One region of the Cobetia sp. Dlab-2-AX genome, then DNA from elsewhere that is predicted to be linked to it. Evidence: predicted binding sites of a transcription regulator. Region 1 holds the regulator's gene; each other region holds the start of a gene.
What was found. The regulator sigma-54, encoded in region 1, starts transcription at its own class of promoters, with help from an activator protein. The targets are predictions, from matches to a motif close to TGGCACNNNNNTTGCTNT.
Positions count from the first base shown of each region.

Region 2: the regulator sigma-54 is predicted to act here: its motif matches at 1,108-1,125, upstream of NH396_RS01975 (sugar phosphorylase).
Region 3: the regulator sigma-54 is predicted to act here: its motif matches at 1,276-1,293, upstream of NH396_RS03780 (ammonium transporter).
Region 4: the regulator sigma-54 is predicted to act here: its motif matches at 1,129-1,146, upstream of glnA (glutamate--ammonia ligase).

Region 1 covers NZ_JAMXRV010000003.1:110,430-114,040, reverse strand. Annotated here, with positions in the region: gene lptB (LPS export ABC transporter ATP-binding protein) at 1-573, shown strand, start outside; gene NH396_RS06145 (RNA polymerase factor sigma-54) at 807-2,255, shown strand; gene raiA (ribosome-associated translation inhibitor RaiA) at 2,916-3,224, shown strand; gene NH396_RS06135 (PTS sugar transporter subunit IIA) at 3,234-3,611, shown strand, end outside.
Region 2 covers NZ_JAMXRV010000001.1:453,338-456,948, reverse strand. Annotated here, with positions in the region: gene NH396_RS01975 (sugar phosphorylase) at 1-872, opposite strand, end outside; gene NH396_RS01970 (GlsB/YeaQ/YmgE family stress response membrane protein) at 1,238-1,486, opposite strand; gene nrdR (transcriptional regulator NrdR) at 1,887-2,375, shown strand; gene ribD (bifunctional diaminohydroxyphosphoribosylaminopyrimidine deaminase/5-amino-6-(5-phosphoribosylamino)uracil reductase RibD) at 2,619-3,611, shown strand, end outside.
Region 3 covers NZ_JAMXRV010000002.1:154,087-157,697, reverse strand. Annotated here, with positions in the region: gene NH396_RS03785 (aminomethyltransferase family protein) at 1-1,045, shown strand, start outside; gene NH396_RS03780 (ammonium transporter) at 1,398-2,756, shown strand; gene NH396_RS03775 (hypothetical protein) at 2,893-3,060, shown strand; gene NH396_RS03770 (LacI family DNA-binding transcriptional regulator) at 3,179-3,611, opposite strand, start outside.
Region 4 covers NZ_JAMXRV010000005.1:297,003-300,613, reverse strand. Annotated here, with positions in the region: gene glnA (glutamate--ammonia ligase) at 1-994, opposite strand, end outside; gene typA (translational GTPase TypA) at 1,637-3,445, shown strand.

The sequences.
Region 1 (3,611 bases):
CTGGTGCGCGCCGATGCCGGCAACGTCTCCATCGACGACAAGGACCTCTCCGCTGCCGCCATGCATCAGCGTGCACGCGCCGGCATCGGCTATCTGCCTCAGGAGGCGTCGATCTTCCGCAAGCTGTCGGTAGCCGACAACATCATGGCGATTCTGGAGACCCGCAAGGACCTGGATCGCAATGGCCGCAAGGCACGCCTTGAAGAGTTGCTCGAGGAATTCAGCATCACGCATATCCGCGCCAGCGCCGGCATGAGCCTGTCCGGTGGCGAGCGTCGACGGGTCGAGATCGCCCGCGCTCTGGCCACCGAGCCGGACTTCGTGCTGCTCGATGAGCCCTTCGCCGGCGTCGATCCCATCTCGGTGGGCGAGATCAAGAGCATCGTGCGCCAACTGCGCGATCGTGGCATCGGCGTGCTGATCACCGACCACAACGTGCGCGAGACACTCGATATTTGTGACACCGCCTATATCGTCGGCGATGGCCAGATCATCGCCCACGGTGACGCGGACTCCATCCTGGCCAACCAGCAGGTGCGCGACGTCTACCTGGGCCACGAGTTCACGCTCTAGGGTCAGCGGCTGCGCTGAGCCCACCGGAGGCGAAAGCTTCAAAAGCCGCTGCGTGATTTTATCGCGTAGCGGCTTTTTCATGTCTGACATCAGACGCATGCATGACGTCCATACCACCTTGGTGGAAACATGGCATGCAAGTTGCTTGAATATTCACAGCAACCACTTGTCAGTGCCCCGAGTCACGGTATAGCGTAGTAAGCACGTTCCTTTGCCGTGAATTGACTGACTCCATGAAACCCACCCTGCAACTCCGCCTCGGCACCTCGCTGACCATGACGCCGCAGCTTCAGCAAGCGATCCAGCTGCTGCAGCTGTCGACGCTCGATCTGCGTCAGGAGATTCAGCAAGCCCTCGAGTCCAACCCGATGTTGGAGCTCGACGAGGACTACGAGTCGCTGGATGTCATCGAGACACAGGATACGAGCGAGATCTCCACTGCCGACTCCTCAAGCGAGATTCCCGAGGAATACCCCCTCGACAGTGACTGGTCGGACCTCTACCAGGACCACGCCGGTAGCCTGACCAGCTCCGGCAGTGGCAGCGGGAGCGAAGAAGGGCCGGACTTCGATCGCAATACCAGTGTCGAGAGCCTGCAGGACCACCTGCGCTGGCAGCTGGCGATGACCGACCTCGATGGCCGTGAACGCCAGATGGCGGAGAGCCTGATCGATGCCGTCGACGGTGCCGGTTACCTGAGCCTGTCACTCGATGAGCTGGTCGATGGTCTGCGCGGCCAGGGCCTGCCCGGTCTCAAGGCCTCCGAGCTCGAGCAGGTACTGCTGCGTCTGCAGCAGTTCGACCCGACCGGCGTCTTCGCCCGCGACCTGCGCGAGTGCCTGCTGCTGCAACTGGCGCTGCTGCCGGATGATCTGCCGCTGCTGGCGCAGGCGCGTCGCCTGGTACGTCAATTCCTCGAGGCACTGGGCAACGATGACCGCAAGCTGCTCAAGCGCCGACTGAGCCTTGACGATGACGAGCTGGACCACGTCATCCGCCTGGTGCGCGCGCTCGATCCGCGTCCGGCATCCGCCTGGGGCGAGCCCGCCAGCGATTACGTGATCCCTGATCTGCTGGTGCGTTATACCCGCCACGGCTGGCAGGTCGAGCTCAACCCGGAAGCGCTGCCCAAGCTGCGCATCCAGCCGGAATACGCCGCACTGATAAAGCGTGCCGACAAGTCCGCCGACAACACCTTCCTCAAGGACAACCTGCAGGAAGCGCGCTGGCTGATGAAGAGCCTGTCATCACGCAATGACACCCTGCTCAAGGTCGGCCGCGAGATCATGGCGCGCCAGATCGACTTCCTCGAGCAAGGCGAGGAAGGCATGAAGCCACTGATTCTGGCCAACATCGCCGAAGTGGTCGAGATGCACGAATCGACCATCTCGCGGGTCACGACCCAGAAATACATCCACACCCCGCGCGGCGTCTTCGAGCTCAAGTTCTTCTTCTCGAGCCAGGTCGGTGGCAGCGGCAGTGGCGACGCCCACTCAAGCACCGCCATTCGTGCCCGCATCCGCAAGCTGATTGCGGAAGAACCGGCTCGCAAGCCTCTCTCCGACTCACGCCTGGTCGATCTGCTCGCCAGCGATGGCATCGAGGTCGCACGCCGTACCGTGGCCAAGTATCGCGAAGCGATGGGCATCCCATCCTCCAGCGAGCGCAAGCGTCTGGCCTGAGGCATCACCTGCAGCTGCCATGCCCTGCTTTCACCTCCACAATGGCAGCCGCCGCCAACCTCAGACGCTGGTTTTCTCTCTCACCAGCCTCTGACATTACTGACACCGGCGCGCCTGTTGCGCGCCCTGTCATGCCGTCAACCACTCGTCAATGACCCATCATGGCCCATGACGGCGCGCAGGATGTTGGCAAAAATCCATCATTCCGGCAGCATCATTTACCGTCAATCGCATGTTTTTAAAGTCACTTTTGGCCGTATTGCACCGGGATGACACTCGGTGATCCTTCCGGCACGCTGCTTGCTCCACGCAACCCAGGCGCCTGAAAGGCGGCGTACATGCAGGGATTGGCGACGAAAACCCGCCTTCTTGCGCGCCTTTCATGCACCACCCTTCAAGCGTGACCTTGAAGTCCATTCCGCTACCCTTCATTGAGTTGAAGACAAGCACTGAGCCACGATGCAGCGCAGCGTTGATCTTTGCGCAAAGCTTGGGCATTGTCGGTACAGACGCTCACGACATCTGACGCCGCTGGCAAGGGCGCGAAAACATCGCCAGACGGCGGCCGTCAAGCCTGTTGCAGAGCGTCCGATCAGGGTTTGCTCGTAGTCAAAAAGGGTTACAATTGAATGGCAACCCGCTGGATAAAGGAGCGTGTCCATGCAAGTGAATATTACCGGGCATCATGTGGAACTTACCGATCCTCTCCGCGATTACGTCAACGAGAAGCTCGCCCGCCTCGAACGGCATTACGACAACATCACCAATGTTCAGGTGACACTGTCGATCGAGAAGGAGCGCCAGCAGGCTGCCTGCACCTTGCACGCAGCAGGCGCTGACCTCCACGCCCTGGCAGAAGACCCCAACATGTACGCTGCCATCGACGCGCTCGCCGACAAGCTGGATCGCCAGCTGGTCAAACACAAGGAAAAGTCCCAGGCTCGTGCTCAGGGCACCGGGACCCGTTGACCTTCAGCCATGACACTTGATCAGATCCTCCCCCCCGAGCGCACCCTTTACGGTGTCCCCGGGGGGAGCAAGAAGCGGGTGCTTGAATTCTTCAGCACCTTCATCGCACAGAACATTCCCAGCCTGGATAGCCAGGAAGTCTTCTCGCGCCTGATCGGGCGCGAGAGACTGGGATCGACCGGCATCGGCCACGGTGTGGCCGTGCCCCATGCACGTAGCCCGCATTGCAAGACGCCAATCGCTGCGTTTCTGAAGCTCGGTGAACCCATCGACTTCGATGCCATCGACGGAGAACCCATCGATCTGCTGTTCGTGCTGCTGGTGCCTGAGGAAGCGGATGAAACCCATCTGACGCTGCTCGGGCAGGTCGCGGAATTGCTCAATTCC
Region 2 (3,611 bases), on a different contig from region 1:
GCATGTGTCTCCGGCAGGTGGATGCAGGAAGTGCCCTGGCGCTTCCACAGGAAGGCCACCGCATCGAGGCGGATGATGCCCGCGCCCTGCTCGAGGTAATAAAGCAGGATGCCGATGAATTCGAGCAGCACATCGGGATTGGCGAAGTTCAGGTCGATCTGGTCATCCGAGAAGGTTGCCCAAAGATGGCGCAGGCCACGACGGGTATGCACCGGCGTGAGCAGGGCAGACGGGCGCGGGCGCACGACCTCGGAGACATCGGTGTCGGGGTCCATCTCGATGAAGTAGTCGCGACCGGGCTGCACACCGGCCAGATAGTCGGCGAACCACAGTGACTCGCGTGAGCAGTGATTGATGACCAGGTCTGCCATCAGGTCGCGCTGCTCACTCAGGCGCCGGATGTCCTGCCAGTCGCCGAGGGCCGGATTGACCTCGCGATAGTGGACGACGCTGAAGCCGTCATCGCTGCTCCACGGAAAGAAGGGCAGCACGTGGACACCGGACAGGCTGTCGTCCAGTCGGCTGGCGAGGAAGTCGTGCAGGGTCGCCAGTGGCGCCTCGCCTTCCTGCTGCAGGCTGTCGCCGTAGGTGATCAGCCACTGGTCGCGCTCGCTCCAGAGTGGCTCGCCTTCCGGTACGCGGGGATTGAGGCGCGTGCGATGGAAATCCAGCACCGTCTCCAGGCGTCTGAGGACTTCTTCATGACGCTGCGGGTAGATCTCGGCGAGCAGACGTGTGGCGTGGGCCTGGAAATCAGCCTGCGAGAGGCGCTTGGCGAGAGAGACTCTGGCGCGTGGCCTGGCGTTGCCCTCGCTCGGCGCAGGATCGGAGGCAGTGGAAGTCGAGTGATCGGGAGGTGGCGTATCGGACATGGGCAATCCTCGTGGCAGCAGAAGCGGTCTGGCTCTGCCGCGTGAGCCGCAACGGGCAGAGCGTGTCGCGGGTGATCTTCGTTAAGCCCGCCGGCGCAATCTTGCGGGGGCCGGTGGCAAGACAGGAAATCACATATCAGATGAAGTCGGCTGGCCGTCGTTTGGTGAAATGCCTGAATAGCGCATCGGCTCAGCGGCGCCCGTGGGCGACGGCCTGGTGTCTTTACCCTTGAGTCATGCACGCCTCGGGCCAGATTCTTCAAGCCTGCAAGACAGGACGGCCAGCCTGCATGAGCCGGCTGGCCGTCCTGTCGGGCGTCATATGGCCTGAGGCCGGCTGACGCCAATGCGCTTCAAGACGCGCTTTACTTGCGCAGCACGCGATACAGGATCAGCAGGATGACGGCGCCGAGCACGGCGATGACAAAGCTGGCCAGATTGAATCCCGTCACTTCCCCGAAGCCCATCAGGGTGCCGACCCAGCCACCGACCACGGCCCCCAGAATGCCGATGATGCTGGTGACGATGATGCCACCCGGGTCCTTGCCGGGCACGATCACCTTGGCGATGATGCCGGCAATGAGACCGAATATGATCCATGCAATGATTCCCATGTCGCAGCTCCTTGCGTCATCGTGATCAGTCTCGCGGCAGAGATCATCTGCCGCCAGTCGTGAAAGGATTCCACAGCTCGGGCAAGCGTCCTCGTGAGGCGCTGCACCCTGATGTCATCTTTCGGTTATCCCGCGGGGATTTCAAGCCTGCCGAGCAGGTTGATTGACGCTTTCGCCGTGGTGTCCGCCCCCCCCAGGGCGACAATGCAGGAAACTCCTGTCGCCCTTTGGTCTCTCCCCAAGGCCAGTTCAGATAGGTCGGGGCTGACATAGGCTCCCGTGGCGGGGCCTTAACGGTTACAATACCCGCCATTCGCTGTCATTCGGCTGCGCTGCGCCACTTCCTCGCTGTGCTTCGCGCGGGGTCGCAGCCACCTCGCACCCAAGCAGGCTCTCCAACATGCACTGTCCCTTCTGCGGAACTCATGAAACCAAGGTCACGGATTCCCGGCTGGTGGTCGAGGGTGACCAGGTGCGGCGTCGGCGCCAGTGTGCGGCCTGTGGTGAGCGTTTCACGACCTACGAAACAGCGGAGCTGGTCATGCCGCGCGTGGTCAAGGGTGACGGCTCGCGTGAGAGCTTCGATGAGCACAAGCTGCGTGCCGGCATGCTGCGTGCGCTGGAAAAACGCCCGGTGTCCTCCGAACTGATCGAGGCCGCGGTGGAGCGCATTCGCCAGCGTCTGCGTGCCACCGGCGAACGTGAGATCGAGGCGCGGCGCATCGGGGATGAAGTCATGCAGCAGCTCAAGCGGCTGGATCAGGTCGCCTATATCCGCTTCGCTTCGGTCTATCGTCGCTTCCAGGACCTTGATGAGTTCCGCGCCGAGATCGACCGCCTCGCCCAGGAGCCCAGCTTCCTGCCGGGCGAGGAAGATTCGCGGCCCTGATGCCTCGAGGTCATCCTTGCAGATGACCTCGAGGCCTGTGTCTGCTGGCTCTGTCGCGTCACGCTGCGTAGCTCAGGCCTCGAAGTATTGGTCACCGCCTGGGCTACGCCTACCTTCTCTCGTTTCACGCCAAGGTATCGCATGTCTCTTTCTCCCCATGCTTCTCATGCTCCCCGTGACAGCCACTCTCGCGACAGTCACTCTCGCGCACGCGGTGCTTCCTCGGCGCGTGATGCGCGCCACATGGCCCACGCCCTGCGCCTGGCGCGACTGGGCAGCTACACGACGCAGCCCAATCCGCGTGTCGGCTGTGTGCTGGTAGAGGCCGAGACTGACGAGGTGATCGCGAGCGGCTTTCATGTGCGTGCCGGGGAAGGGCATGCCGAGGTCAATGCGCTGGCAGAGGCGGGCGAGCGCGCGCTGGGCTGCGTGGCCTATGTGACGCTGGAGCCCTGCTCCCACACCGGGCGGACCGGCCCTTGCTCGCTGGCGCTGATCGCGGCGGGCGTTTCGCGGGTGGTGATCGCGATGCGTGATCCGAATCCGCAGGTTGCCGGGCGCGGCATCGCGCTGTTGCAGGGTGCGGGCATCGCGGTGACGGTCGGGGTGTTGGAGCAGGAGGCGCGAGCGCTCAATCCCGGCTTCCTGTCACGCATGGAGCGCGGTCGGCCCTTCGTGCGCCTCAAGCAGGCCATGAGTCTGGACGGTCGCACGGCGATGGCTTCCGGCGAATCCCAATGGATCACCGGCCCTGAAGCGCGCAGCGCCGTGCAGCGTCTGCGCGCCCGCTCCAGCGTGGTGATGAGCGGCATCGAGTCGGTCATCTTCGATGATTCGCGTCTCAATGTACGCGCCGACCAGCTCGGTCTCGACGACCACCCGCTGGGACTCGAGGCGCTGGTGGCGCGTCAGCCGTTGCGCGTGGTAGTGGACAGCCATCTGCGTCTGCCGCTGGCGGCGCGCATTCTGGCGCAATCCGGTCGTACGCTGCTGGTATGTGTCGCGGATGAGACAGCGGCGCTGGCTGAGCGACGTACCTTGTTGGAGGCGGCCGGTGCCGAGGTGCTGGCGCTGCCGGCCGGCGAAGATGGCCGCGTGGACCTCGAGGCCCTGCTGCGCTATCTGGCCGAGCACGAGCAGGCCAACGAGGTGCTGCTGGAAACCGGCGCGGTGCTGGCCGGGGCCATGATCCAGGCAGGCCTGGTCGATGAGATGCAGCTGTTCATGGCGCCCACG
Region 3 (3,611 bases), on a different contig from region 1:
CGCGCGGGCCGAGTATCTGGCCTGCCGTGAACGGGTCGCGATGATGGATCTCTCGGCACTGCGCAAGTTCGAGGTCGCCGGACCGGACGCCGAACGTCTGCTTCAGTACGCACTGACCCGCAATGTGCGCCGGCTTTCCATCGGTGAGGTGGTGTACTCGGCCATGTGTCAGGAAACCGGTGGAATGCTCGATGACGGCACCTTGTTCCGCATGGGCGAGCAGACCTTCCGCTGGATCTGTGGTGACCCGGCCAGCGGCCAGTGGCTGCGAGATCTCGCCGCGCGCCAGGGCTATCGCGTCACGGTGCGTGACTCCACCCATCAGCTGCACAACATCGCGCTGCAGGGACCGAAGAGTCGTGAGGTGCTGGCGCCGTTGATCTGGAATGCGCGCACCCAGCCGGAGGTGGAAACGCTGGGCTGGTTCCGCTTCATGATCGGTCGCCTGTCGGGACCGGATGGCATCCCGCTGATGGTGTCGCGCACCGGCTATACCGGTGAGCTCGGCTATGAAGTCTGGTGTCATCCCAAGGACGCCCCGGCCGTGTGGGAGGCGATGTGGGCGGCGGGTGAGCCGCATGGCATCGCGCCGCTGGGACTGGATGCCCTGGACATGCTGAGAATCGAAGCGGGGCTGATCTTCGCCGGCCATGAATTCTGTCCGCAGACCTCCCCCTATGAAGCGGGTATCGGCTTCACCGTGCCCATGAAGAGCAAGGAGGATGATTTCGTCGGGCGGGCAGCGCTGCAACGCGAGGCGCCGGAATCACGGCATCGCGTGATGGGTCTGAAGATGCACAGCAGCGAGTTGGTCAGCCACGGCGATCTCGTCTATCACGGCCGCTATCCGGTGGGCGTGGTCACCAGTGCCACCCAGTCGCCGCTGCTCGATCGCTCCATCGCGATGTGCCGCCTGGCACCGGACTTCGCAAGCCCGGGAACCCAGCTCGAAATCGGCCAGCTGGATGGCCATCAGAAGCGCCTCGCCGCCGAGGTGGTGACATTGCCATTCCATGACCCGGAGCGCCTCAAGGTGCGTAGCTGATCCCACTGCCAGGAGGGGAAGCATGAGAGGTGAGTCGCGAGCAATGACTTGCGTATATGCAGCGCCCTGCAAGTCATCTCACGGTGCATGCCGTGGCCGGCATGCCTCAATAACGCCCATCCTCCTCGCAGGGAAGGCTTTGCGGGCTTCATATCTGAAGAGAAGTCCTCGGTTTCAAGAATGTGTCAGTAAAAACAACGAATTGCTGAGGGTGGCCAATCAGGGTCATCTGGCATGTCGCTTGCTTTATCCAGCAGGTCCCCTTGAAAAACAACAACAACCCCCGGACGGGCAGTGCCGCTTGCACAGTGAAGCGCGCTGATCCACAGGCTCCGGTAAAGGAGAAAAGACGATGGATGAAAAGACGTTGCAAAGCATATTGGATATGCATCAGGCGATGAACATCGAGGTGTTCTATTGGTGGTGTACCGCCATCATGTTCCTGATCCATGCAGGTTTTCTGGCCTATGAGATCGGTGCCTCGCGTTCCAAGAATGCCTTGGCATCCGGCATGAAGAACGTACTGACGCTGGCCTCGATCATCCCCGCCTTCTATTTCGTGGGCTGGTGGATCTACAACGCCTTCCCCAACGGGCTGATCCCCATCGAAGCGTCCGCCGCTCTGCCGTGGAGCGCGAGCATGCGTCCGGACGCCGATGACATGGGCACCGGCATCTTCTTCGCCGCCTTTGCGCTGTTCGGCGCGACCACCGGCTCCATCCTGTCGGGGGCGGTGATCGAACGCATCCGCTTGGGGGCCTTCCTGATTCTGGCGGTGATTCTCGGCGCCGGTGTCTGGATCATGGCGGGCGCCTGGGGCTGGCATCCGGATGGCTGGATGCTGCACAAGCTGGGCTACCACGATGTCGGCGCCGCCGGTGTGGTGCACGCCGTGGCCGGCTTCTTCGCGCTGGGCGTGCTGCTCAATCTGGGCGCGCGCATCGGCAAGTACAGTGACGATGGCAAGCCGCAGGTGATCGCGCCGCACAACATGCCGATGACGTTGATCGGCCTGATGCTGATCATCGTCGGTTTCTTCGGCTTCCTCGGCGGTTGCATCATCTTCAACACCGGTGACATCGGCTGGACCACCATCTACGGCAATCGCACCAACCTTTCTGCCTTCGCCTTCAATACCCTGATGGGCTTCGGTGGCGGCGTGATCGGTGCCTATCTGTCCTCGCGTGACCCGTTCTGGACCATGTCCGGTGCGCTGGGCGGCATCATCACCGTCGCGGCGGGGCTGGATCTCTATAACCCGGGCCTGGCCTTCGTGCTGGCGGTCACCGGTGGCGCCCTGATGCCGAAGATAGGCGCACTGCTCGAGAAGCGTGGCCTGGATGACTCCGTCGGCGCCTTCGCGGTGCATGGCTTCTGCGGCTTCTACGGCGTGGTACTGGTGGGCATCTTCGCGGCCGGCTTCCCGAATGTCGGCGAAGGCGTGCCGGACGTTTCTTTCACCGGCCAGCTGACCGGCGCGGTGGTGATGGCACTGACGGGCTTCATTCCGGGCTGGGGCGTGGCCTATCTGCTCAAGAAGTTCAACCTGCTGCGCGTACCGCCGCATGTCGAGGTACTGGGGCTGGACCTGTTCGAAGTCCCGGCCAAGGCCTACCCGGAGAGTATGGCAACTGAGTCATCTTCGAGTGTGCCGGCACGTTCCGGTGGGGTGGTGGCAGCGCCGATGGACAAGCGCCCGGACATCAGCTGAGCCCTGGTAGCTGAGCCTCGGCGCACATCCTGAAGGGGCCAGTCTGTCGAGATGATGTCGAGATAAGTGGGGACTGGCCCCGTTATTGCAGTACTGGTAGACCCAACCGATATCCGCTTTCGCAAGGAGTCTTGCAATGGAAACTGTCGATACTGTGGTACACGCTGGCAACTACGCCTTCTTCTTCAGCAACTCTGGTGCCGTGGCGGTGTGCCTGCTGGTTGCCGCTGGCGTCTGCATTGCGCTGAGCGCCAACATCCTGCGCCACGAGAAAGCGTCTTTCGAGAGCAAGAAGACGCCGTGACCTTGAGGTGAGCACTCTGTGCTTGCCAACGGTGCTTGCCAACGACATATCAAAAACGCCGCAGCGCTCAGCGCTGCGGCGTTTTTCGTTGTACGGCACCGTTGTCATGCATGGCGTTTCAGTGACCGTTGCCCAGGCTCTGGCCGCCTTGCAGCGTGCAGGAGAAGCGTTGCTGAATATCGCGGCTTTCGCCTTCGATCATGCCGAGCACGATATCCACGGCAGCCTTGCCCATGGCATCGAAGGGTTGCTCGATGGAGCACAGCGAGGGGGAGAGTATCTGCGCGATATCATGGCCATTGAAGGTGGCAAGCGATATCTCGGCGGGTACCTGGATTCCATGGCGGTGAAGAAGTCCAAGCACATGAAAGGCGAGGGAGTTGTGTGTCGTCAGCAGTACGCTGGGACGCTGCGGGGTCTTCAAAAGCTCTGTGACCAGTGCCTCGCTGCCCTTGAGGGACAGGGGGAGCTCCTTGACGTCGATGTGTTGCGCCAGCCCCGCCGCCGTCATGGCTTCACGGTAGCCTTGCGCGCGCAAGGCATAGCGCTGG
Region 4 (3,611 bases), on a different contig from region 1:
GCATGACCGGCGCTTCGAAGCCCGGCACCAGACGCTTGTAGGAGTTGGTGGACGCATTGGTGAAGGCGTTCAGGGCACGAGCGTGCTTGATGATGCCGCCAATGTAGTAGAGAGCCATTTCGGACAGACCCGCGTACTCGTCACCGGCGAACTGGTTGTCGCCATCCTTCCAGAAGGACTGGTGAACGTGCATGCCTGAACCGTTGTCCCCGACCAGCGGCTTGGGCATGAAGGTCGCGGACTTGCCGTAGGCGTGAGCCACGTTGTGGATCACGTACTTGAGTTCCTGAACCTCATCGGCCTTCTTGACCAGGGTATTGAACTTGACGCCAATCTCGTTCTGGCCGGCGTTCGCCACTTCGTGGTGGTGAACTTCGACTTCCTGACCGATGGCTTCCAGGGTGTTGCACATGGCAGCACGGATATCGTGGAAGCTGTCGATCGGCGGGACCGGGAAGTAGCCGCCCTTCAGACGCGGACGGTGACCCAGGTTGCCGCCTTCCGGCGTGGAATCGGTCGCCCAGGCACCTTCTTCGGAAGAGATCTTGAACATGGAACCGTTCATCTCGTTCTTCCAGTGCACTTCGTCGAAGATGAAGAATTCCGGCTCCGGACCGAAGAAGGCGGTGTCGCCCAGACCGGTAGACTTCAGGTATTCCTCGGCGCGCTTGGCGACGGAGCGCGGATCGCGCTCATAGCCCTGCATGGTGGCCGGCTCGATGACGTCGCAGCGCAGCACCAGGGTAGTGTCTTCGGTGAACGGGTCGAGGAAGGCAGTGCCGTCGTCCGGCATCAGGATCATGTCGGATTCGTTGATGCCCTTCCAACCTTCGATGGAGGAACCATCGAACATCTGGCCGTTCTCGAAGAATTCCTCATCCACTGCACGCGCCGGGATGGAGACGTGCTGCTCCTTGCCCTTGGTGTCGGTGAAGCGCAGATCAACCCACTTGACTTCGTGTTCTTCAATCAGGGCAAGTGTCTTCTCAGCCATGGTAATTCTCCGATGGAGCCGGCGGCTCTGGTTACAGTTGGTGTCAGCGTTGTCTGGGGTTATTGCTCTATTTTGTAAGCCTTTTCTCTCATGGTCGGCGTCGTTATGCCAGCCATCAGACAGGATGCTCTAACAATGCAGTGAGCGTGCCAGAATGGCGCACGCCGCATCGTCGATTTCAGTAAGCTAATGAATATGCTAAAAAAAAACATCACCATCTTCATGCATACAGCACGAAAACCCGACCAAGGATGGGCCGACAAGGTGCAAAAATTCTTGCCGCGCAGTGCAGATTCATCATTTGGGTGCACCAAAAAACGTCATTGCTCCACATTGGTGCAAAATACTGGATCTCAAGTATTTCTCCGCTCACACCCGATGATCACGTCAGCATCAGATTGCGGTCATTTCTTCCTTTCCTCCTGATGTTGGCCTCGACTCACAAGTTTTTTTCATGCGCGACAGGGGGGCGGAAAAGACTTGAGAGACAATCATTTGGGCACTTCAGACCAATTGAAGGCACTCGCTGACTCGCCTCGTGAATGCACGATGCTGGCAGGAGGCATGCCATGCCCCCTATAATGCGCCCCAAATCACAAGCGCCCGGTACGCGAGCGCCCATTTTCCGCACAGGTTCCCGTCGTGATCGAGAAACTTCGCAACATAGCCATCATCGCCCACGTTGACCACGGTAAAACTACCCTGGTCGACAAGCTCCTGAGTCAGTCTGGCACCCTGGACCGCAAGGCCGAGGGTCAGGAACGCATCATGGATTCCAACGACCAGGAAAAAGAGCGCGGCATCACCATTCTCGCGAAGAACACCGCGATCCAGTGGAACGACTACCACATCAACATCGTGGATACCCCCGGGCACGCTGACTTCGGTGGCGAAGTCGAGCGCGTGATGTCCATGGTCGATTCCGTACTGCTGCTGGTCGATGCCGTCGATGGCCCGATGCCGCAGACGCGCTTCGTGACCCAGAAGGCATTCGCCCAGGGCCTGAAGCCGATCGTCGTCGTCAACAAGATCGACCGTCCGGGCTCTCGTCCTGACTGGGTCGTTGACCAGATCTTCGATCTGTTCGACAACCTGGGCGCGACTGACGAGCAGCTCGACTTCCCGATCATCTACTGCTCTGCCCTCAACGGCATTGCCGGTATGGACCCGGAAGACCTGAAAGACACCATGGACCCGATGTTCCAGTCCATCGTCGACATCGTCGAGCCGCCGAAGGTCGAGCTGGACGGTCCGTTCCAGATGCAGATCTCCGCACTGGACTACAACAGCTACGTCGGCGTCATCGGTCTGGGCCGCATCAAGCGCGGCGCCGTCAGCCCGGGTCAGCAGGTGTCCATCATCACCAAGGAAGGCGCTGTCCGTAAGGGCAAGATCGGCCAGGTCATGACTCACATGGGTCTGGACCGCGTGCAGACCGACAAGGCGACTGCCGGCGATATCGTCTGCATCACCGGTATCGAGAACCTCGCGATCTCCGACACCATCTGCGACACCGCCACTGTCGAGGCGCTGCCGCCGCTGACCGTCGATGAGCCGACCGTCTCCATGACCTTCCAGGTCAATGACTCTCCGTTCGCCGGTCAGGACGGCAAGTTCGTCACCAGCCGCAACATCCGTGAGCGTCTGGATCAGGAACTGATCCACAACGTCGCACTGCGCGTCGAACAGGGCGAGACGCCGGAGAAATTCGTCGTCTCCGGTCGTGGTGAGCTTCACCTCTCCGTTCTCATCGAATCCATGCGTCGTGAAGGCTTCGAGCTGGCCGTGGGTCGTCCGGAAGTCATCATCAAGGAAATCGACGGCAAGAAGCAGGAGCCGTACGAAGAAGTCATCATCGACTGTGAAGAGCAGCACCAGGGCTCCATCATGGAAGAGCTGGGCTACCGCAAGGGCGAGCTGACCAACATGAACCCGGATGGCAAGGGTCGTGTGCGTCTGGACTTCATCATCCCGTCTCGCGGTCTGATCGGCTTCCGTGGCCAGTTCCTGACCCTGACCTCCGGTACCGGTATTTTGACCAGCCGCTTCGATCACTACGGTGACCTGAAGGAAGGCGCAGGCGTCGAGCGCCGCAACGGCGTCATGATCTCCATGGTGCCGGGCAAGGCGCTGTCCTACGCCCTGTACACCCTGCAGGAACGTGGCAAGCTGATCATCGGTCACGGTACCGAAGTCTATGAAGGCATGCTGGTCGGTATTCACAACCGTGCCAATGACCTGGTCGTGAACCCGACCAAGGCCAAGAAGCTCGATAACATGCGTTCTACCGGCAACGATGAAAACATCGTGCTGACGCCGCCGATTCGCTTCACCCTGGAACAGGCGATCGAGTTCCTGGATTCCGATGAGCTGGTAGAAGTCACTCCGCAGCACATCCGTATCCGCAAGAAGTACCTGAAAGAGAACGAGCGCAAGCGCGCCAGCAAGTAAGCTGGCCCAGCCCGCCCCCTGTCTGATGTCAGGGGGCATCGTGCTCAAACGCAAAAGACCCGCCAACTCGGCGGGTCTTTTGCGTTTGAGCACTTTTCGTTGTTGCCGTAAAGGGCTGCATGACTACCTCTCTAATACTTGTGAATGTCATTGCAGAAAGTGCGTC